DNA from 4 places in the Aliivibrio sp. 1S128 genome. Region 1 is predicted to be linked to each of the others. Evidence: predicted binding sites of a transcription regulator. Region 1 holds the regulator's gene; each other region holds the start of a gene.
What was found. The regulator PurR, encoded in region 1, represses purine synthesis genes. The targets are predictions, from matches to a motif close to TNANGNAAACGTTTNCNTNA.
Positions count from the first base shown of each region.

Region 2: a site for PurR is predicted at 1,779-1,798, ahead of A6E03_RS00765 (inosine/guanosine kinase). Genes of this name have one in related genera too.
Region 3: a site for PurR is predicted at 3,172-3,191, ahead of glpX (class II fructose-bisphosphatase). Genes of this name have one in related genera too.
Region 4: a site for PurR is predicted at 2,855-2,874, ahead of A6E03_RS12070 (inosine/guanosine kinase). Genes of this name have one in related genera too.

Region 1 is NZ_MAJV01000106.1:105,141-111,013, reverse strand. It holds gene rluF (23S rRNA pseudouridine(2604) synthase RluF) at 1-37, opposite strand, end outside; gene A6E03_RS14070 (hypothetical protein) at 157-1,530, opposite strand; gene torR (two-component system response regulator TorR) at 1,725-2,423, opposite strand; gene torD (molecular chaperone TorD) at 2,658-3,305, shown strand; gene purR (HTH-type transcriptional repressor PurR) at 3,579-4,586, shown strand; cyclic di-GMP riboswitch class I at 4,742-4,828, shown strand; gene A6E03_RS14050 (TfoX/Sxy family DNA transformation protein) at 4,955-5,542, shown strand; gene A6E03_RS14045 (sensor domain-containing diguanylate cyclase) at 5,793-5,873, shown strand, end outside.
Region 2 is NZ_MAJV01000001.1:172,161-178,033, forward strand. It holds gene A6E03_RS00755 (hypothetical protein) at 130-330, shown strand; gene A6E03_RS00760 (GMP reductase) at 411-1,454, opposite strand; gene A6E03_RS00765 (inosine/guanosine kinase) at 1,914-3,218, shown strand; gene A6E03_RS00770 (peptidylprolyl isomerase) at 3,309-3,587, opposite strand; gene A6E03_RS00775 (chemotaxis protein) at 3,740-4,639, shown strand; gene A6E03_RS00780 (MaoC family dehydratase) at 4,747-5,430, opposite strand; gene gcvT (glycine cleavage system aminomethyltransferase GcvT) at 5,866-5,873, opposite strand, start outside.
Region 3 is NZ_MAJV01000002.1:187,451-193,323, reverse strand. It holds gene A6E03_RS01730 (phosphoribulokinase) at 1-774, shown strand, start outside; gene A6E03_RS01725 (1,4-dihydroxy-2-naphthoate polyprenyltransferase) at 859-1,767, shown strand; gene rraA (ribonuclease E activity regulator RraA) at 1,914-2,414, shown strand; gene zapB (cell division protein ZapB) at 2,641-2,883, opposite strand; gene glpX (class II fructose-bisphosphatase) at 3,247-4,254, shown strand; gene A6E03_RS01705 (DUF3135 domain-containing protein) at 4,598-4,939, shown strand; gene A6E03_RS01700 (5-carboxymethyl-2-hydroxymuconate Delta-isomerase) at 4,965-5,309, opposite strand; gene tpiA (triose-phosphate isomerase) at 5,580-5,873, shown strand, end outside.
Region 4 is NZ_MAJV01000102.1:45,132-51,004, forward strand. It holds gene A6E03_RS12050 (replication-associated recombination protein A) at 1-350, shown strand, start outside; gene serS (serine--tRNA ligase) at 471-1,778, shown strand; gene trxC (thioredoxin TrxC) at 1,876-2,310, opposite strand; gene A6E03_RS12065 (HI1450 family dsDNA-mimic protein) at 2,455-2,778, opposite strand; gene A6E03_RS12070 (inosine/guanosine kinase) at 2,962-4,266, shown strand; gene A6E03_RS12075 (D-hexose-6-phosphate mutarotase) at 4,357-5,232, opposite strand; gene gap (type I glyceraldehyde-3-phosphate dehydrogenase) at 5,477-5,873, opposite strand, start outside.

The sequences.
Region 1 (5,873 bases):
TATTTAAGCGGGTTAATTTAGGATCTGGTGATGTCATGATGTACCTCTAAAAAGTGAACAGCCGCAGTGTATCAGAAACGGATAAATATCCAATAAAAAAGCACCTTAACCCAATGTCTAAGGTGCTTTGTTCTTAACGATTAATAGGGTCACCTATTATTTAACGTTAACAGCCTTGTTAACTTCTACTGGAATTACAATGTCATTCACTGTCGATGTTTCAACAATAGCCTTCTCGACAGAAGGATCTTCCACCTCAACTGGAACTACCTCAGTAGCCGTTAGCGCTTCAGCAACTGGCGCATCTTGAGTTGCAGTGTTCACTTCCTCAGCAACTACCGCTTCCTTTTCTTTGTAAGAAGCAATGACACCATTCAAATTATTAATTAAATTATCATTTCTCTCAAGTTGCTGTGTTAATAGAAGTACTTGCTTTTGAGAATTAACACGATCTTCTGTTTGGTTTTCAACCGTGACTTCTAATGTTTTTATTTGAGCATTAAGCCCTTTAATCTTCGCTTCTAAGTCGGTTGTATTGTTAATATCATGCATCTGCTGTACTGCATTCAAAATTGAAGATGTTTGCGCTCTTAACGGCTCATCACGATAATCATCACCGTTAATGGCTTGAGAAATAGATAACAACTTATTTTCTACTTCTAGAACAGATTGTTCAAACTCACCGTTCTTAACCGCTTTAAGTAATTTAACTTCTGCTGCCATATTTTTAAGATGATCAAGCTGGAAGCGAGTTTTAGCAACTACATCAACAATTAAAGCTTTGTCACGGTTATTCGCTTGTACTGCTTTCTTTGTTTTATCTAGTTCAGCTTTCGTTTGACCATAGCTTATTGGCGCTATCGTTCTAAAACCTTTATTCGTTAATCCTACAAACTCTTTTTCCAATGGCACTACGTGTATTTTTAACGTTGTTTCAATTTCAATCACTTTTGCTTGTGTTAAAAAAGAGGCTTGGCTAGTCTGAGCCTCAGCAATCCCCTCTTCAATTACCGTAATAAATAACTCTCTGTATTGCTTATTTAAACTTAAAAAATCTTGCGGATAATACGTTTTTACATCGATTGAATTAAGATATGCCATTTGTGCAATAGCATCTGATAAAACAACATCCGCTGTTTCTTTATAATTTTTAAGTTTACTTAACGCCATATCGGCATCCGCGACTAAACTCATGTATTTAGCTGAATAACTTCCAGAAGAAAACATTGAATATTCTTCATTGATTAAACTCGGTTCTTTCTCTATATCTGAAAATACATCCTTTGCGTCAATCCAATCTTCCATCATATCTGTGTAAGTGGATTCAGAATAAACTTTGAAATTGTCTAAAGAATCAAACGTGACTTTATCTAATGCATACTGCTTTTGAAGAGCATCGAACGTGGTAGCCGATGCTACTGGTGCATTAGTTTCAATTGCAACAACTGCAGAACTCTCATCAGTACTTTGACAACCGATAACACCAACTAATGCAGAGGTAATCACTGCCATTTTAAAAAACTGTTTCATGCCGAACCTATAATAATTTTATTTGAATAGACAAGCGCTGTGCGCTCCTATCGATATTTTATTATAAAAATCAATTAAAAGCAGAATTTCTTACTAATGAATCACAATTAAAATTGACAACTGCACTGGCATAAAAAAAGCCACTCAATATATGAGTGGCTTTTTTAAAGATTAAATATTGATACTAATAAATATCAATCACCAGCAAACATATAACCTTCACCATGAACGGTAACAAATATTTGTGGGTTTTTTGGGTCCATTTCCATTTTTGCACGCATTCTTCGAATAAGTACGTCAATGGTTCGATCATTTGGAGCATCGACTCGATGGCTTATCATATTCAAAATTCGTTCGCGTGATAGAACCGTATTAGGGTATGACGATAAGGCAACTAGTAACTCATACTCAGCTTTAGTTAACTTAACGGGTTCGCCATTATTTGATAACGCACGACGTTGAATATCAAATGTCCATTCCCCAAAGCGAACTAGATTTGATTCATCTAATTCTATTGGTTCATGAACCAAAGACATACGCCAAAATAAATTCTTAACTCGAACTAATAATTCGCGTAATTCTACAGGCTTAGTGACATAGTCATCTGCACCCATTTCTAGACCAACGATTCGGTCAATACTATCTGTTCGTCCTGTAACGAGAATAATACCAATGTTAGATTGACTGCGCAGTTCGCGAGCCAATAATAAACCATCCTCTCCTGGTAGGTTTATATCAAGCATAATTAAATCAACTTTTTGTTCAGCCAAAACAGTTCGCATCTCTGCCCCTGTTTCAGCCTCGCTCACTTGATATCCCTCGGCTTCAAAGTAGCCTACAAGTTTAGAGCGAGTTACCACTTCGTCTTCAACAACTAAAATGTGATAGCTCATAATATTCTCTTTAATGGTTATTTAGATAGTTCTTATCTTATTCTATTCATATTTTGTAATAATGCCAACTCTCAATTGATATTTCTATTGTTTAATTGATTCAAAACAATTATTAACAAAAACGGTTTATTTAATTTTTACACATATCCTTATACAGCCTGTTAATGATAGGTGCTATTCCTTTTCATACTTATCCAGTACAATTCTTAAATAAATTTCTTGGAGCAAAAATACATGAACGAATTAACTGAATTTAACAAACAACGTGCTGAAATTTACTGGTGGCTATCTAGCTTATTAGCAAGTGAATTAACAACTGAGCAACTAGAGCAATACAATAGCTTTGAGGTACGTACCTTTTTATCTGATTTAGGAAAAACACCTGAATTAACAGATACAATCAACGCGTTAATTGAAAAGTTAAATCAACTTCAAACTCGTGACGATGCACAGTTAGAGCTATCTGCTGATTTCTGTACCGCTTTTTTAGGTTCAGATAAAAACAGTGCCCTTCCTTATGCTTCTATATATTTAGATAAATCAGGTCTTCTTAATGCAAAACCTGCTCAAGATATGCGTGAATTATTAGCTAAATACAATATAGCTCAAAAGTCTGAGTTCAACGAACCTGCAGATCATATCGCTATTGAATTAGATTTTCTTGGAAATTTAATTCTAATGACAAATCAAAAAACATCTGAAGAAGAATTTGAAGAATATATGAATGCCCAATTGTCATTCATCAATGCTCAACTTTTGTCTTGGACACCTAAATTCAACCATATTTGTAAAGAAAGAGATGACTTCGGTTTTTATGCTGCAGTAACCTCGTTTCTTGTAACCTTTCTACAACTTGACGTTACTTTTCTTACAGGTGAGTAATTAATGACTTCGTATGTTGATACAATATCGTTACAGTCATGTGATATAAATCAAATCGCTAACAAAATTTACTAAATCAATAATTGTTTGCACTATGCTTTATCTATAAAATGTGAGCGCAAACGATAAAATCGAACATTAAATGAAAACCGCATTTTTAGCGGTTTTTTTCATTTATAACCAGGGCCTATTTATCTTCCATCATACCAAGACAAAACTCTCTATTTTGTTGGAACATAAATAGCCCCTTATTTACCTATTTAAGGCTTTTATATGGCTACTATTAAAGACGTTGCAAGAATTGCTGCGGTTTCTACCACCACTGTTTCTCATGTGATTAACAAAACTCGCTTTGTTGCAGAAGCAACTCAAAAGCGCGTATGGGAAGCAGTTGAAGAGTTAAACTATGCCCCTAGTGCGGTTGCTCGTAGTTTAAAGTGCAATACGACACGTACTATTGGCATGCTAGTAACTCAATCATTTAACCCATTTTTTGCTGAAGTAATGCACGGGGTTGAAAATTACTGCTACAAACAAGGTTACACACTATTTATGTGTAACACTGAAGGCGATTTAGATAAACAAAAACATTACCTTCGTATGCTTTCTGAAAAACGAGTAGATGGCTTATTGGTTATGTGTTCAGACCTTAATGAGCAGTTATTAGCGTTACTTGAAAAAAATACAGAATTACCAATGGTTATTATGGATTGGGGCCCAGACAGCCCTCGCACAGATAAGATCATTGATAACTCTGAAAAAGGTGGCTATTTAGCAACAAAACATTTGATTGAAAATGGTCATACTCAAATTGCTTGTATTACAGGCCAAGCGGACAAAACTACGTGTAAAGAACGTGTTCATGGTTTTCAACGTGCTCATGAAGAAGCTAACTTACCATTTAAATCAGAATGGATCTTAGAAGGTGATTTTGAATGTGCTTCTGCATCAAAAGCCGTTGATAAATTATTAGCTATGGAAGTACGTCCTACGGCTTTATTTTGTTTTAACGATATTATGGCTCTGGCTGCAATCAGTCGAATTAAGCAATCTGGTTTACGAGTTCCTGAAGATATTTCTATTATTGGCTACGATAATATAGAACTTTCAGCTTACTTTTCACCACCGCTAACGACGATCCATCAGCCTAAACGCCGAGTAGGTAAAACCGCTGTCGAAATCTTATTGGAACGCATTAAAGATAAGCACCACGAACGTCGTGTTTTTGAAATGCAACCCGAGGTGGTATCTCGAAGCAGTGTCTTAGATCGTACTAAATAGCGGTTATTTTCTTTGCCATAAATGAGGGTTGGTTCAAATAATATCTAAAACTTGAACCAACTTAACAAAAATAAAAATAAATTTTTTGAAGCAAGATCACACTATACTTAATTCCGCAATAACTACCTTTATTGATTGCTATATCATCAACGAAGTCACGAACAGGGCAAACTGTGCGAAAGTGCAGGACGCAAAGCCTCCGGCCTACGTATTGAAAAATATAAGGTAGCGGGGTTGCCGATGGTAAGTAATCTCTCTGGTATTGTTAATTTTTACTTTAAAATAACAATGCCTTATTTTGAACTTGCTACTATTTCCTCGGGCTCAGTTGTTTAGTGACGTAGACTTACTAACCGAGAATTATTGCAATGGATAAACCAGTACTAAAAGAATCACTTCGATTACTGTCATCTTTAGGCACTATCACTTCACGCTCAATGTTTGGTGGTTTTGGCATTTTTATTGATAGCACCATGTTTGCTCTTGTTGTTCAAGACAAGCTGCATTTGAGAGCGAGTAGTGAAACTATCAACTTATTTAAAGAGCAAGGGTTTGAACCTTATGTTTATAAAAAACGTGGTTTTCCTGTTGTCACTAAGTATTTTGCAATTTCAACTCATTGTTGGGAAGATCCTGACTCTATCTTAATTCAAGCGATTACTGCTTTAGATGTCGCTAAAAATGATAAAGAAAAACAACAGGCCGCAGGCCCATCACGTATTAAAGATTTACCAAATCTCAGATTAGCTACGGAAAGAATGCTTAAAAAAGCAGGAATTAATACCGTGGATGAATTACGTGACACCGGCTCTGTAAATGCCTATAAAGCGATTCAACAGACACACTCAAGTAGTGTAAGTGATGAATTACTTTGGTCTCTTGAAGGAGCGATTAAAGGTACGCATTGGTCTGTTGTTTCAGCTGAAACACGAAGTGAATTAAGAAAACTATTATAATAAATATATACGCCTTAATCTTATTTGCTATCTAAAAAATATAGATTAAGGCGTTATTTTCTTTGATATCCTACCTTTCACATCTCATCCAATCGTTATTATCATTCATTTAGTTAAAAAGCGATAATCCTCCACGTTTTACATCTTCACGACAATAATCGCTGTTAGTTTATATCACTATCAGTTAATCTCACCCCCAATATATGGAATAAAAAACTGTTAAACAGTTCACGTTTTACAAGGTGCATGGATGAAAAAAAATACCATTAGCAAAAAATGGCTTTATTTACCTATAATATCAACGATATTAACGATAACGCTTGGTTTATTT
Region 2 (5,873 bases), on a different contig from region 1:
TATTAAATAACAGAGTACTATTTTTGCCAAAATGGTGATATTAGTATTTTTTCTGTGACGTTAATTTGTTTTCTACTAAAATTCTATGGTAGGGTTTTATAGTCTGATTATCAAAAGGAGAAGGATATTATGAAACCACAATTTGTATATTGTGTACCTGAAGAGCTAGGTTCAACAGGTCAAGCGACTGCAGAAAAGGAAGCTGAGGCACTTTACTCTGAATTAACAGGTAAAGGCGCTAGAAATATGTCAGAAATTAAAATTGAAATTAAAGATATGAATGTCATTGCAAGTTGGGTTATTGATGGTGAAAGGTATTACAATAACTAATATCCTAACGTCATAAACCAAATAAAAAGGGCTGAAAAAACACAGCCCTAAATTATTATAATTTAAGTTAAATCAACTAATCACTCTTTACCGTAAACGTTGTTCTCTTGCTCTTGTACGCGGATGAAAGTTGTGCGCTTAGTTAGCTCACGAAGCTTTGCCGCGCCTACGTATGTACAAGTTGAACGTACACCGCCAAGGATGTCAGAAATCGTTGTATGAACTGAACCACGGTATGGTAATAGTACGGTTTTTCCTTCAGCTGCACGGTACTTAGCAACACCACCTGAGTGCTTGTCCATCGCGCTTTGTGAAGACATTCCGTAGAATTTCATGAACTGCTTACCATCTTGCTCAATCACTTCGCCACCTGACTCTTCGTGACCAGCTAGCATTCCGCCAAGCATTACGAAATCAGCACCGCCGCCGAACGCCTTAGATACGTCACCGGCACATGAACAACCGCCATCACCGATAATACGACCGCCAAGGCCATGCGCGGCGTCAGCACATTCAATGATTGCAGAAAGTTGTGGGTAACCCACACCTGTTTTAACACGTGTAGTACATACTGAACCTGGGCCAATGCCCACTTTAACGATATCAGCACCGGCAAGGATAAGTTCTTCAACCATATCACCCGTAACAACGTTACCTGCAGAGATTACTTTATCAGGAAATTGTGCTCGTACTTTTTCTACGTATTGAACTAAATGCTCTGAGTAACCATTTGCGATATCAACACAAATGAAGATCAAGTCATCAGTCAATGCCATGATATCTTTTGTTTTTTGGAAATCAGCTTCAGAAGTACCCGTAGAAACCATTGAGTTGTTAAGAACAGAAGCGTCGTTTTCTTTTACAAAACCAGCCCAATCTTCAACCGTGTAATGCTTATGAATCGCAGTCATCACACCATGCTCAGAAAGTGCCTTCGCCATAGCGAAACTACCTACAGAATCCATGTTAGCTGCAATTACAGGTGTACCAGACCATTGACGACCGCTGTGCTTAAATGTAAACTCGCGGGTTAATTCGACTTGAGAGCGACTTTTTAGTGTTGAACGCTTAGGACGAAACAGTACATCTTTGAAGCCTAACTTTAATTCTTGTTCGATACGCATGATAAATTCCTCGTATTATCGATAATGGCTCTACTATCTCTTGTTGCCTTTGGCAGAAGGCAGTTAACAAACCAAGATGGCAGGCACAAAAAAACCGGGGCGCTGGCAGGCGCTCCGGTTTTCAATATTATAGGGCCGGAAACTTATTTCGCAAGTCTGATAATTCGTTTTTTTTTGTGATACCATTGATATATCTGCAAATAAATAACAACATTTCGCAGAAAAGACTAACAAAACAAATCACACGATATATAACTCTACAAATCATAATTAAATGGCATTTTATACCATCCACAAAAACGCCAGTACCATCTCTTAAACCATAAAAGTAAACGTTTGCTATTGAGTCCTGCAAAACTAAAGTGACCTAGTTCTCAATTTTTTACTATATTCATGAATGTTAATGAAAAAAGTTGTGATATAATCTCGGAAAATTCACTTATTAATGACATTTAATTCATGAAGTTTCCTGGCCAACGTAAGTCTAAACACTATTTTCCTGTTCACACTCGCGATCCACTAGTGAATCAAATTAACCAAACACCAAAACTTGAGAGAACTCATCTTATTGGTGTTGGTCAAACTATTGTTGATATCGAAGCGAAAGTCGATGATGATTTTTTAGAACGTCATCAATTAAGTAAAGGCCATTCATTAGTTCTTGAAGAAGCGAAAGCCGAAGCATTGTATAAAGAACTCTTTGAAAGAAACTTAATAAGCCATGAATACCCTGGCGATACCATTGGTAACACCCTTCATAACTACTCAGTACTTGCCGACAGTAAATCTATTTTATTGGGTGTCATGAGTGAAAACATCAAAATCGGTTCTTACGCTTATCGTTACCTATGTAACACCACAAGCCGTATGGACTTAGACCATTTACAACCGGTTCAAGGCCCTATTGGCCGCTGTTATACGCTGATCACTAAAGATGGCGAACGTACGTTTGCAATCAATGAAGGTGACATGAACCAACTGTGCCCTGCACACGTACCTGAACATATCTTTGATAAAGCCTCTGCATTAGTGATTTCGTCTTACCTTGTTCGAGGTAAAGAAGGCGATCCTATGATGGATGCCGTTCAAAAAGCGATTGATTGTGCAAAATCTCATAATGTTCCTGTTGTTCTTACTTTAGGCACTAAATACGTCATTGAAGGTAAAGCGGAATGGTGGCAAACATTCTTGAAGGAAAATGTCACTGTTGTTGCAATGAACGAAGAAGAAGCAGAAGCGTTAACCGGTGAGAAAGATCCCCTACTCGCGGCGGATAAAGCCTTGGAATGGGTTGATTTAGTGCTTTGTACTGCAGGACCTGTCGGTCTTTACATGGCAGGCTTCACTGAAGAAAGCATGAAACGTGAAACTGATAAGCCACTTCTTCCTGGTAACATTCCTGAATTCAATCGTTTTGAATACAGTCGCCCAATGATGAAAGCACAATGTACTAAGCCAATTAAAGTCTCTTCTCACATTGCTCCTTACATGGGGGGTCCAATGGAGATTAAAAATACCAACGGTGCTGGGGATGCCGCATTGTCAGCATTACTGCACGACATGGCTGCAAACTTCTATCATAAAGAAAATGTGCCTAACTCAAGCAAGCATGATAAAGAATATTTAACTTATTCCTCTTTCTCTCAAATTTGTAAATACTCAAATCGTGCAAGCTATGAAGTGTTAACTCAGCACTCTCCACGTCTTTCTAAAGCAATGCCAGAGCGTGAAGATTGTTTAGAAGAAGCCTATTGGGAGCGTTAATCTCTCTAATATCGTTTTTATTACCTATAAAAATCCGACGTCATGCGTCGGATTTTTTGTATTTATTGATTCTACGCTTAGTCAGTCAATTTAAGTACGGTAAAGCACTTTAATTACATGCCAACCAAATTTGGTTTTCACTAAATGAGGAACTAACGTTTCACCACTAAAGCACACTTTATCAAACTGCGGTACCATTTGGCCTTTTTTAAACTCACCCAAATCGCCCCCTTTTTTACCAGAAGGACAGCTAGAGTATTTCTTCGCTAGCACATGAAATTTTGCGCCTTTGTTTAGCTGTTTGATGATGTCTTCAGCTTGTTCTTTATGTTTTACAAGAATATGTAGTGCTGATGCTGTATTAGCCATGAATGCCTCAAGATAATGTCATTATAAATATCACGTAATTATACCGTTTATCCTTATACAAATGATACCCTCACCTTTCAATGCAGTCTCAAAAAAACTACAATAGTCTTTATAAAAAGAAACTCAATTTAACCAATTAAAGGCTGGCATAGATGAAAAGTAAGGCGAACCAATCACAAGGTATGTTGCTATTCAAACTTACGTTAACTCAACGTTTTGCTATTGGTACATTAAAAGTTCGCGAGATCGTTCCCTTCCAAGTATTAACGTCTATCCCTTATTCTCATCATCATGTATTAGGAACAGCAACAAATCGAAATATGGCGATTCCAATTATTGATATGTCTGCTGCTGTGGGCTTTAGACCGCTTCACAAAGAAGAATTAAAAGACTGCTATATCATTATCACAGACTGTATGCGAACGGTTGTAGGGTTTGCAGTTAGAGCAATAGATAAAATTATTGAATGTGACTGGAAGACAATTGAAGCTTCGCCTGAAACCGCAGGTTCCAATGTTTTTGTCACGGGGATCACTCGAGTTGACGATAAAATAGTTCAACTGTTAGATGTTGAACTTCTATTATCTAAAATCTACCCCGAAGATACATCGAACCTTTACCCAATATTAGCCGATGTAGAAAGAGAAAAACTCAAAGCACTTAATATTCTATTGGTTGATGATTCCTTTGTAGCACGTAAGCAACTATCAACCGCTTTAGACAGTATTAATATTATTTATCATGTCGCTACAAATGGCCTTGATGCTTATGAAATGCTAAAACGAGCTGCAGAAGAAAATAACCCATTTGATATCGTAGTTAGTGACATTGAGATGCCAGGATTAGATGGCTATGAATTGGCCTTTGAAATTCAAAATGATGCAAAATTAAAAGACGCTTACGTTATCCTTCATACTTCTCTTTCTAGTGAAATATGTGTTGAACAAGCGAAACAAGTTGGTGCTCATGAAGCTCTCACTAAGTTTGAAGCAACGGAATTAGTTCAAGCTATGTTACGTGGTGCTAACCACAATAAAAAACGAGTCGCCTAAGCAATAGAGTGAGCTACAGCTTACTCGATATAAAAAAGCCGCGTTAATCTTCATAATATAAAGATTAATGCGGCTTTTTTGTATTTTAAATCAGTGGTTTTAAGTAATTAAAAGTATAAACGAATCACTGAAACCGCAACACAGCCTGGTCGGCGACATTTTTCAATTTCAACTTTTACTTCAGTTTCAATTTCTAAACCACGTTTGATCGGTGTTACTGACATGAGTGTGCTTCTAGCACGGATTCGTTTACCTGCTTTTACAGGATATGGAAAACGTACTTTGTTTAAGCCGTAATTCACTGTCATTTTCGCAGTAGGAAATAATAAATTATCACTACCTACGTTATCTGTTAATTTAGATAGCATTGAAAGCGTTAAAAAGCCATGAGCAATAGGGGTTTTAAATGGGGATTCTGCTGATGCTCTTTCTGGATCGGTATGGATCCATTGCATATCTTCGGTGACAGCACCGAACTGATTAATACGTTCTTGATCCATCATTGACCAGTCGCCAATGTGGATTTCTTCGCCCAAACGAGCGTTTAACTCTTCAAATACAGCTTGAGTATCTAGATTCATTTCTATTGGCTCAGGTTGAACTACCTCTTGCTGTGATCCATTTACAGCGCGTTTGTGCTCTTTAACCCATGAAATAATGTGAATATTATTGGCTTTCTGTAAAAATTCAATCCAGTAATCCTTAATGGTTGGTGACATCCAGTCTTTTAATTCAAACGGATGTTTAGCCAGATATTCACGCTTATGCTTTAGAAAATCGACAACCTTCATAGAGAAACCTTATTTGATATCTAATCGTAAAAACAATGCTTAGTAAGTGCCAGAACTATAATTGTGTTACACATCACGTTTTTATGCAAACACTTTCCTAGCTTACAAGCGTTCGCTAGAACATACATTATCCTTAGTAAACATAAACTTGACGATAATGAACACTGTTCAAAAAAGATCAATAATGAGAACTAAAACTCATTAATATTATTAAAATGTCCAAGAACACATATTAAATAAACCAATCACAAAAAATACAGAACAACCAAACTGTAACAATTTCTTCCGTACCTCTATTAATATTTAGTGCAAATTTGATGATAATTCCAATATTTATTACATTTTATACATAAAACCCTCTAGCTAATGTAAGCATAGAGGGCTTTGTGAATATCATAAATGGAGGTTTAGTTAGACAATAGCTAACTGAAAACCTTAACCGC
Region 3 (5,873 bases), on a different contig from region 1:
GACATCAAAGCATCATGGCTTGAAGGTGATAGCTTTCATCGATTTACGCGTCCTGAGATGGATGTCGAAATCCGTAAAGCGAAAGAGCAAGGGAAACACATCAGTTACTTTGGTCCTCAAGCGAACGATTTTCCCGCTCTCGAGCAATTCTTCCATCAATACGGTATTGATGGCACAGGGCAATATCGTCGCTATCTACACACTTTTGATGAGGCGGTTCCATTCAACCAAATGCCAGGCACCTTTACTCCGTGGCAAGAACTTCCTGATAATACCGATGTTCTTTTTTATGAAGGACTGCACGGCGGTGTAATGGATGGCGAGATTGATGTTTCTCAGCATGTTGATTTATTGATAGGCATGGTGCCAATCGTAAATCTTGAATGGATACAAAAGTTCGTACGAGACACGCGTGATCGTGGTCATTCACGCGAGGCCGTAATGGATTCGATTGTTCGTTCAATGGATGATTATCTAAATTACATTACACCGCAGTTTTCACGTACTCACATTAACTTTCAACGCGTGCCCACCGTAGATACTTCAAATCCACTCAATGCTAAAGGTATTCCAAGCTTAGACGAAAGCTTTGTGGTGATCCGCTTCCGAGGCATACGTAATGTTGATTTTCCTTATCTGCTAGCCATGATTGATGGATCATTTATGTCTCGTCACAATACCCTTGTTGTTCCCGGAGGGAAGATGAGTTTTGCGATGGAATTAATCATTCGTCCATTACTTCAACAATTGATTGATACCGGAAAAATAGGCTAATTTCGCCCTTCTTTTGCTTTCAAATTTGGGGTTCTTCCAAAAATAGTGAATAATAGAGAGTCTATTCACTATTTTTGCGATGCTATGAAAACTTCTCCTTTTGCTATTTGGCTCAGTGCTGCTCGTCCCAAAACACTTCCTCTTGCGCTTGCATCGATTATGACAGGCTCTGCATTGGCGTATTGGAACAATCATGCCTCAGCTACTATTACTCTCATGGCATTTGTTACTGCAACTCTATTACAAATTTTATCTAATCTCGCAAATGATTATGGGGATGCGGTAAAAGGCACAGACAACGATGAACGTCTTGGGCCACAACGTGCTATGCAGTCAGGATTGGTCACTCAAGAGACCATGAAAAAAGCCATTGGTATTAATATCGTTTTGACCATTATTAGTGGTTTAACACTGGTCTTCATTTCACTTCATCAAACCATGGATATTATTGGTTTTATCATTCTTGGTTTATTAGCGATTGGTGCAGCTATTGCTTATACCATGGGAGATAAACCTTATGGCTACCGTGGTTTAGGTGATATTTCAGTCTTTATCTTCTTTGGCTTACTTGGTGTTGCCGGAACGTATTATCTACACACTGGACATTTATCTTCGGCGTTATTTTTACCCGCTATTGCCTGTGGGTTATTAGCCGTTGCTGTTTTAAATATTAATAATTTACGAGACATTGAAAACGACGAAGCGTGTGGAAAAATGACACTCGTTGTCCGCATGGGTGCGACTTGGGGGCGTAAATATCATGCCATCATTATGGCAGTCAGTTTTATTAGCCTTGCTATCTTCAGTGCCACTCAAATTCACTCATTAACCGGTTGGTTATTCTTAGCTATTGGTCCGTTTGTTTTTAATCACGTACTCTCTGTTATGCGAGCACCAAACGGTGAAGCGATTCGGCCAATGATGGGGACGGTGGTTCAGTGTGCTTTATTTACTAATATTTTATTTTCAATTGGTCTATATCTATCAATTTAATTCACTCCATTTAATCCGTAATCGATTACATAATTGTGTAGCAAGCTCGGTATAACTTGTTATTCATCATAGTAATGACTTAATAAGCCAGTATATTAATAAGCACTCAAGGCAAATTGATATAAACAAAAAAGGTAAACATCATCATGGAATACAATACTTCTGCACTTTGTGACATCTATTTAGACCTCGTTGATGTTGTTGAGCCAATGTTCAGCTCCTATGGTGCTAAAACCTCATTTTCTGGACAAATTACAACCATAAAATGCTTTGAAGATAATGGGCAGATCAGTCGACTACTTGATGAAAAAGGCGAAGGCCGAGTGCTATTAGTTGACGGCGGTGGTTCATTACGCCGCGCATTAATTGATGCAGACTTAGCAGCTAAAGCCGCTCATAATGGCTGGGAAGGATTGGTTATTTATGGTTGTATTCGTGAGGTCGATTACCTAGAGGAAATCAATATTGGTATTCAAGCCCTTGCTTCTATCCCTGTTGGTGCTGCGAAAAAGAACATTGGTGAAATTGATGTTGCAGTGAACTTTGGTAGCGTAACCTTTTTACCTGAAGACTATCTTTATGCTGATTCAACAGGAATTATCATTTCTCAAGAGCCGTTAGAAGAGATGGGTGAAGAAGAGATTTAAGAGCTATACCCGCTCTTACAGTTTCTAGTTAGCGAAGCGTATAGTTTCTAGCATCCAAAAAAAACCGCAGGTGCTTTCACACCTACGGTTTCAAATTTATTCGTTAACCAATTCTAAATTTTGGCTAAATAGATTCCATTAGTTCAAGGCGGAGACGCGGAGCTTACGATAGTAAGTAAGCATCGACAACGCAGAAATAATGGAAGCTATGACGACAAAAGTAGAATTACTCTACTTCTTCCATCTTACCTAGTAAACCACGGATGCGAGCTTCAAATTGAGCTTGCTCATCACGTGCTTTTTGAGCTTCTTGCTCAACTTCAGAACGACCGTTATTTGCTTGCTCAAGATTTTGAGTTAGCTCAGCGTTCGTTTCTTTTAATTCTTCAACTTCCATTTGTAGCAGTGCGATTGTATCTACTGCCATCTGAACTTTAGCTTCTAGTTGTTCTAATATTTCTAAAGACATTCCTGCCACCTTAACTGTAATCTTCATTGAGATGCAGAGAGTGTATTTTTCTCTGCTGACTTATTTTCTATTCTACTCAGCAATTGTAATTCTGCCATAGTGTTCTTCATTAAAATGCATCACATGGACAAAAAAACAACAATTTTTACCAACATCTGACTTACTTTCTTAAGATTAAAACGAACTTCATACCAAAACTAGAGATTTCAATGCATTATTTGAATTAGAGCATGAGCTACCTTCTATAACGTAACCTAATAAATTTGAAAATATAAGATTACCGATCCAAAAAGCAAACGTTTCCCTTTCTGTTGTGATAAAATCCTTGCGATTTTTAAATTCATCGATTTATTCGGAGCAAATATGAAACGCGATTTGGCAATGGCTTTTTCTCGAGTTACTGAAGGTGCCGCACTGGCTGGTTACAAATGGCTTGGTCGTGGCGATAAGATCGCTGCTGATGGCGCTGCTGTAGAAGTAATGCGTACACTGCTGAACAAAACTGACATCAGTGGTGAGATTGTTATTGGTGAAGGTGAAATCGATGATGCACCTATGCTTTATATTGGTGAGCACGTAGGTTCTGGCGGTGATGCTGTTGATATCGCGGTTGACCCAATTGAAGGCACGCGCATGACGGCTATGGGTCAATCAAATGCACTTGCTGTTCTTGCTGCTGGTGAAAAAGGAAGCTTCCTAAAAGCGCCTGATATGTACATGGAAAAATTGGTTGTTGGTCCTGGCGCAAAAGGCGCAATCGACCTTAACCTTTCTCTAGAAGAAAACTTAGAAAACGTTGCTAAAGCACTAGGCAAAACTCTAGATACATTAGTGGTAACGACTCTGGCTAAACCACGCCATGATGACATGATTGCTAATATGCAAAAAATGGGTGTTCGTGTATTCGCAGTGCCTGATGGTGATGTTGCGGCTTCAATCTTAACATGTATGCCTGATAGCGAAGTTGACGTAATGTACTGCATCGGCGGAGCTCCTGAAGGGGTAATTTCTGCTGCCGCTATCCGCGCACTAGATGGCGACATGCAAGCGCGTCTTCTTCCTCGTCACGAAGTGAAAGGCGATACGCCAGAAAACCGTGCTTACGGTGAAGATGAGCTGAAACGTTGTAAAGAAATGGGCGTAGAAGCGAACGTTATCTTAAAAATGACTGACATGGCTCGTAGCGATGATGTTGTATTTGCAGCAACTGGGATCACTAAAGGTGATTTGCTAGAAGGCATTACTCGCCAAGGCAATATCGCAACAACGGAAACACTTCTTATCCGTGGACGCTGTCGCACCATTCGTCGCATTAAGTCTATTCACTACCTAGAGCGTAAAGACAAAGAAGTTAGAGATATTATTCTTTAAGAGCAGGAACGAGAGGCGAGGACGCTTCGCTCGAGGAGCGAGGAAGAGCTGAATGTTGTTAATAATTTTAAGCCGTAGGTGTAAAAGCATCTGCGGTTTTTTTATACTAAAAACTATACGCTGCGCTAACTAGAGACTATAAGTGCATATATAATTGACTTGAGATCGAATATATTAAAACGTAAGTGCTTTTGATTTTATAGTTTCTAGAGCGAAGCGTTCTAGTTAGCACATAGATGTTTCACAAACGAGATAAACCTTCAATATCCCCATTCCACTTTCTCAAAACCTGAAAATGCCAACTAAGCTGAATCTATTGTTATAAAAGACAAGGAGTCAGCCAATGCCACACTCATATCATCACACCGCTTTACCTTCATTTGACGAACTCAAAGTATTAGCAGAAAAAGATCCTGAACAATTAGAAGCATTGCGTCATCAACTCAGCATGGAATTTATTGAGAGTGTGCCTAAAGATCATCAAGGCCCATTGCTAGCACAACAGAGTCATATTGACCGAATTATTGAACGAGGAAACAACCCTAATCACATCAACATATTATTAGGCCATGAACTAGGAAAGCAATTTGTGCGTTTTGCCAACTCATTGAACAAGCCAATCAATGAACACCAAGCAGCAGAGGTCATACAATTTCCGAGCGCCAATAAACACACAAAACATTAGTCATATGACATAAATAAATCAGGAACTACCCTATCTTCTGAAAGCTCTCTTGTTCCATATCTCGCACATTGATAGTTAAACTGTCAATGTGACTCGCTTGTTCTGCTAAAACGTCCATCAAGGCACGGCTTAACTCTCTTTTTTGCTCTGAGCTTCGCCCTGATAATAATTCCAAAGTCAGATGAATAAAATCAACACTGTTTCCCTTATCTCCTACTAACCAAGAATGAACTCTAATTGCTCTGGATTTCACATCTTTCGTTGAGAACAATTCAGAATCAATCGCCACCTGGTGCAAGTCTTCCAGCAACCCTTGCATATTTAAACGTTCTTCGGCTGAATTTGAATATTCCATGACTAAATGCGGCATCGTTACCTCCTTTTATACGGCTGATTAAGTGATTACTTTTCCATCATTAAGGTAAAAGGAATAAGTTACAATATCCTCAATAGAAAAGTGCCTAATGAATCACACTTAACAATAGTCATAAATACCTCTTATTCAGTTAATAATCTTTCGCACTTCGAAATAAAAGCATTAAAATTATGCATAAAAATGATTTTAGACACTAAATCTGTCGTAAAATCTGTTATATTTTTACGCAAGTTTTTTACATTAATTTGAATTGGAGAGAATCCTATGCGTCATCCTGTAGTTATGGGTAACTGGAAACTAAACGGCAGCAAAGAAATGGTTGTTGATCTACTAAACGGTCTTAACGCTGAACTTGAAGGCGTAACAGGCGTAGACGTTGCAGTTGCTCCACCAGCACTTTTCGTTGACCTTGCTGAGCGTACGCTTACTGAAGCAGGCAGCGCAATCATCCTAGGTGCTCAAAACTCTGACCTAAACAACAGCGGTGCATTCACTGGCGACATGTCTCCAGCTATGCTTAAAGAATTTGGTGCTACTCACATCATCATCGGTCACTCT
Region 4 (5,873 bases), on a different contig from region 1:
CAATAGCTCAAGCGGTCGTCTATTTAGCCTGTGCCCCGAAAAGTAATGCAGTGTATACGGCATGGAAACAAGCACAAATGGATGCGATTAACTCGCCAGATTACGATGTGCCGAATCACCTGCGCAATGCACCAACGTCATTAATGAAAGATATGGGCTATGGCGCTGACTATCGTTACGCGCATGACGAACCTAACGCGTATGCATCAGGAGAGAATTATTTTCCGCCTGAAATGCAGGATCGTAAGTACTACTTTCCAACAAAACGTGGTCTAGAAACCAAAATTAGCGAAAAGCTAGAGTATTTAGCCAAATTAGATCAAAACAGTACCTTAAAACGCTACCAATAAAAGGGCATTTTCGGTATCTTATTCAAATCGCAGTTTAGAATTAAAAACTGCACAAAATTTTATTATTAAGTGAGTTCGTTTACTTTGAACGCACAATGACCATAAGGCATAGGATTACAAATGCTTGATTCAAAATTACTTCGTACAGAGCTGGATGAAACAGCAGAGAAACTGGCACGTCGTGGCTTTAAGCTAGACGTAGAGACACTTCGCAATCTTGAAGAACAACGTAAGTCCCTTCAGGTAAAAACTGAAGAGCTTCAAGCGCAGCGTAATTCCCGTTCGAAGTCCATTGGTCAAGCAAAAGCGAAGGGCGATCACGAGGAAGCCGATCGCATTATGGCTGACGTTGCAACACTTGGTTCTGATCTAGATGAAGCAAAAGCAGCTCTTACTGATCTTCAACAACAAATCGAAACTATCGCTTTGTCTGTACCAAACCTTCCAGATGATTCTGTACCTTACGGTAAAGATGAAGAAGAAAACGTTGAAGTATTGCGTTGGGGTAATCCTCTAGCGTATGACTTTGAAGTGAAAGATCACGTTGAGCTGGGTGAAATGGCTGATGGTCTTGATTTTGCAAGCGCAGTTAAAATCTCAGGCTCTCGCTTTATCGTAATGAAAGGTCAATTTGCTCGTCTTCACCGTGCTTTATCACAATTCATGCTTGATCTTCATACTGAAGAGCACGGTTACATGGAAATGTATGTACCGTACTTAGTAAACCACGATAGCTTATATGGCACAGGTCAATTACCAAAATTTGGTGAAGATCTATTCCACACAAGCCCATTAACAGAGCAAGTAAGTGATGTTCCTCTTAAGATGCTATCACTTATCCCAACAGCTGAAGTTCCAGTAACAAACATGGTGCGTGATACCATTACTGAAGAAGCTGATCTACCTCTGAAAATGACAGCTCACACACCATGTTTCCGTTCTGAAGCGGGTTCTTACGGTCGTGATACTCGTGGTCTTATTCGTATGCACCAATTCGACAAAGTTGAATTAGTTCAAATTACGAAACCAGAAGATTCAATGGCAGCACTTGAAGAACTAACAGGTCATGCTGAGAAAGTACTTCAACTACTAGAACTTCCATACCGTAAAGTGGTACTTTGTACTGGTGATATGGGCTTCGGTTCTCGTAAAACTTACGATTTAGAAGTGTGGGTTCCAGCACAAGAAACGTACCGTGAAATTTCTTCTTGTTCAAACATGTGGGATTTCCAAGCTCGTCGTATGCAAGCGCGTTTCCGTCGTCAAGGCGAGAAGAAACCAGAATTGGTTCACACACTGAACGGTTCAGGTCTTGCTGTAGGTCGTACAATGGTTGCTATCCTAGAGAACTTCCAACAAGCTGATGGTAAGATTGCTATCCCTGAAGTACTACGTAAGTACATGAACGGTGTAGAATTCATCGGTTAATCTGTTCTATAACATAGACTAGATAAACACTAAAAAGCCGCTTTATGCTAAGTCATAAAGCGGCTTTTGTTTGTCTGCTGTTTAAGTTTTATATTGGCTATTTAAGCAGTGCTTGATTTAGCCACTGATCAAATTGACCTTTTGGTAATGCACCATTAATCATATCTACACGTTGGCCGTTCTTAAAGACCATAATCGTAGGGATAGAGCGGATCTGATATTGTGCAGCAATTTGTTGTTGAGCTTCCGTATTTACTTTTACACAACGAACTTGGCCATTGCGTTCAGCTGCAACGTCTTCAAATACCGGAGAGAATCCAACACATGGATTACACCACGGGGCCCAAAAATCAATAACAACAGGTTTATCACTGTTCATTAAAGCGGCGAGATTATCAGACGTACCCTCTAATGGTTTTCCATCTAATAGTTGTTCTTTACAACGACCACATGTAGCTGTGTCATTAATACGTTCAATAGGAAGGCGATTGAGTCCATTACACGATGGGCATCGAGATTGAAATTGAGACATGGTATTCCTTTATTATTTTCTGCTATCAGCAGTTTGTGAGCATAAAGAAATAATGGGGGTGCTAAGTGAGATATTCAATTAGAAAGAGTAATAAAAAAGGAGCAAATAAATGCTCCTTAGTATGAAATGCTAAGCTTGGTGAGATTAATCACGCTTCCATAACATGTGGCAGAACTTGTGTTCAGGATCACGACTTACTAGCATACGAGCAAATACATCATCCAATACGTCAGACTCTTCATTGACTAAGCCAATTAGAACTTCTGCGTATACTTCGCCATCAACATCAAAGCCAACGTGCTCAGCCCAATCATCACGAGTATCTACAACTTCAGCGGCACCGCGGTCATCAAATTGAAGAGTGAATAGTGCAACATCTGCAGGTTCAAGATTGTCTTGAGCCATTTCAAGGAAAATATCGTAAGCGACTTCAATTACATCATCGTAGCTAATTAGTTCAGTTGTCATGGTGGTTACCTTTAAAAAATACGCTCATAAATTATCACGAATGTCCTCTATAAGGCTAGAGCTATCAACAAATAGAAAGAGCAAACGTTTGCCTTTCGTTGAGGCTAATATCAGTAGTTGCGGCAGAGTTATTCAGCGGCTAAACTTCGCACTTCTTCCATTAGCCAGTTGAATGATTATTTTATGAAATTTCCAGGTCAGCGTAAATCCAAGCATTATTTCCCAGTTCACGCTCGTGATCCATTAGTTAGCCAAGCTCAAGAAACCAAAAAAATGTCGCGTACGCACATTATCGGTATTGATCAAACGTTAGTGGATATTGAAGCTCGAATTGACGATGCTTTTATTGAAAAGTATGGCTTGAGTAAAGGACACTCACTGGTTATCGATAATGATAAAGCGGAAATGCTTTATAACGAGCTTAAAGATAACAACATGATCACCAATGAATTTGCTGGTGGTACAATTGGTAACACACTTCACAACTATTCAGTATTAGCGGATGATAAATCGACACTGTTAGGTGTGATGAGTGAAGACATTCATATTGGTAGCTATTCATACCGTTACCTATGTAATACGTCTAGCCGAATGGATCTGAACTATCTTCAACCCGTTCCTGGTGCAATTGGTCGTTGCTTTGCGCTTATTAGCCAAGACGGTGAGCGTACGTTTGCGATCAGCGAAGGTGACATGAACCAACTTCGTGCAGAAAGCATTCCAGAGAAAATCTTTAAAAATGCGTCTGCATTAGTACTGACTGCTTATTTAGTTCGTTGTAAAGATGGCGACCCAATGCCAGCTGCTACGATGCAAGCTATTGAGTACGCGAAAAAGCATGACGTACCAGTAGTATTGACTATGGGCACTAAGTTTGTTGTTCAAGATGACCCACAATACTGGCGTGACTTTCTAAAAAATCATGTATCAGTGGTTGCTATGAATGAAGAGGAAGGAGAGGCGCTTACTGGCGCTTCAGATCCTCTAGAAGCAGCAGATAAGGCTCTTGAATGGGTTGATCTTGTATTGTGCACAGCAGGCCCTGTAGGGCTGTATATGGCGGGTTATACTGAAGACGAAGCAAAGCGTGAAACTTCTTTGCCATTGCTTCCTGGTACGATTGCGGAATTCAACCAATATGAATTTAGTCGTCCTGCGATTAAAGAAAGCTGTGAAAATCCAATGAAGGTGTATTCTCATATTTCACCATACATGGGTGGCCCAGAAAAAATCAAGAATACCAATGGGGCAGGTGATGGGGCATTGTCGGCTTTATTACACGATATGGCAGCAAACCATTATCACCGTAATAATGTACCTAACTCAAGTAAGCATCAGCACTCATACCTAACATACTCTTCGTTCTCTCAGGTATGTAAGTACTCAAACCGCGTAAGTTTTGAAGTATTAGCTCAGCATTCACCACGTTTATCTCGTGGTTTACCAGAGCGTGAAGATTCGTTAGAAGAGTCGTACTGGGAAAGATAATTTCAGCATCGACTTATTATTAAAATAGATGATATAAAAAACGGAAGCCAAGTGCTTCCGTTTTTGTTTCTGGCGTCTAAGTATATTATCTTAAGCTTTAATTTTAGTTGTTAATATAAACGACTCATTAGGCGGGATAACTTTAGCGGTTTCAAGACTTGTTGCATGATAGGTTGATTCCACACACACCATAGTTTGATAACCATCATTGTTCATGTCACCCATAGATTCAGCGCCTTCAATCCATGGATTCCAGATAACCGCTGCATTGTGCCCTGAATTAGTAACAGACAATGTACGTTGTGTATCAGAGACTAGGACTGTGTTTTCTGGCTGAGTGTAAACACGGTCAACAGCCGCATCAATCGATAATATATCACCGCCCGAACATACTTTTCCTTCCAGTAAGCCATCAATATAGCTTGATCCCATACCGGTAATTGTTGTCGTGTTAATATCAGCAACATTTAAATAAGTATGAAGTGCACCAGAACAATTCCATGCTTTATCATCTGTATTTTTTGCATCTAGAGTAATAAGTAATTCATCGCTAATTTCGATAGTTAAGCGTGCTTCAAACTCAAAAGGCCAAATAGCTTTAGTTTCTTCTGATGCTTTTAAACCAAGAACCACAATAACACCGTGTTCATTCTCACGATGTTCGATTAATGCCCAAGCACTATTACGAGCAAAACCATGAGCTGGATTTTCAATACGGCCAAACCAAGGCCAACATACTGGAACGCCGCCACGGATCGCTTTATCAGGATTAAAAATAGCGTCTTTACTCATCCAAATCAGGTCATCTTGACCTTTTGGTGTGAAAGATAATACGTGCCCACCGTGTAATGAAATAGCGGCTTCTGCTTTATTGTGAATGATGCGTACGATCTTTACATCATCAAGTTGGGCAATCGTAACGCTATCAGATAATACACTGATGGTTGGAAGGTGAGTAAGGTTCATAGGTAACTCCTAAAATAATAAATACATATTCTTTTTTAGATAGTTTATACAAGCTAATTGTAAACATTAGTGATAGTCGATTATCGAAAAGGAATAGATACTTAGTTCAAGGTAATAATGCACAGGTAATTATGGCATTGGTACAAATTACAGATACAAAAAAGGCGACAATTAAGTCGCCTTTCATTCTTAAAAGATGTTGAAACCTTTTAAGTTAGCTTTCAAAGAAAGTCTAAACTAATGCTTACTTAGAAACGTGAGCGATTAGGTCAAGAACTTTGTTTGAGTAACCGATTTCGTTGTCGTACCAAGATACAAGCTTAACGAATTTGTCAGTTAGAGCAACACCAGCAGCAGCATCAAATACTGAAGTTTGTGTTTCGCCGATGAAGTCTTGAGAAACAACAGCTTCTTCTGTGTAACCTAGAACGCCAGCGTATTCGTTTTCAGAAGCACGCTTCATTTCAGCACAGATTTCTGCGTAAGTTGCAGCAGTTTTTAGGTTAACTGTAAGGTCAACAACAGAAACGTTTGCAGTTGGTACGCGGAAAGCCATACCAGTTAGAAGACCGTCAAGCTCAGGAATTACTTTACCTACTGCTTTAGCTGCACCAGTTGAAGATGGGATGATGTTTTGAGAA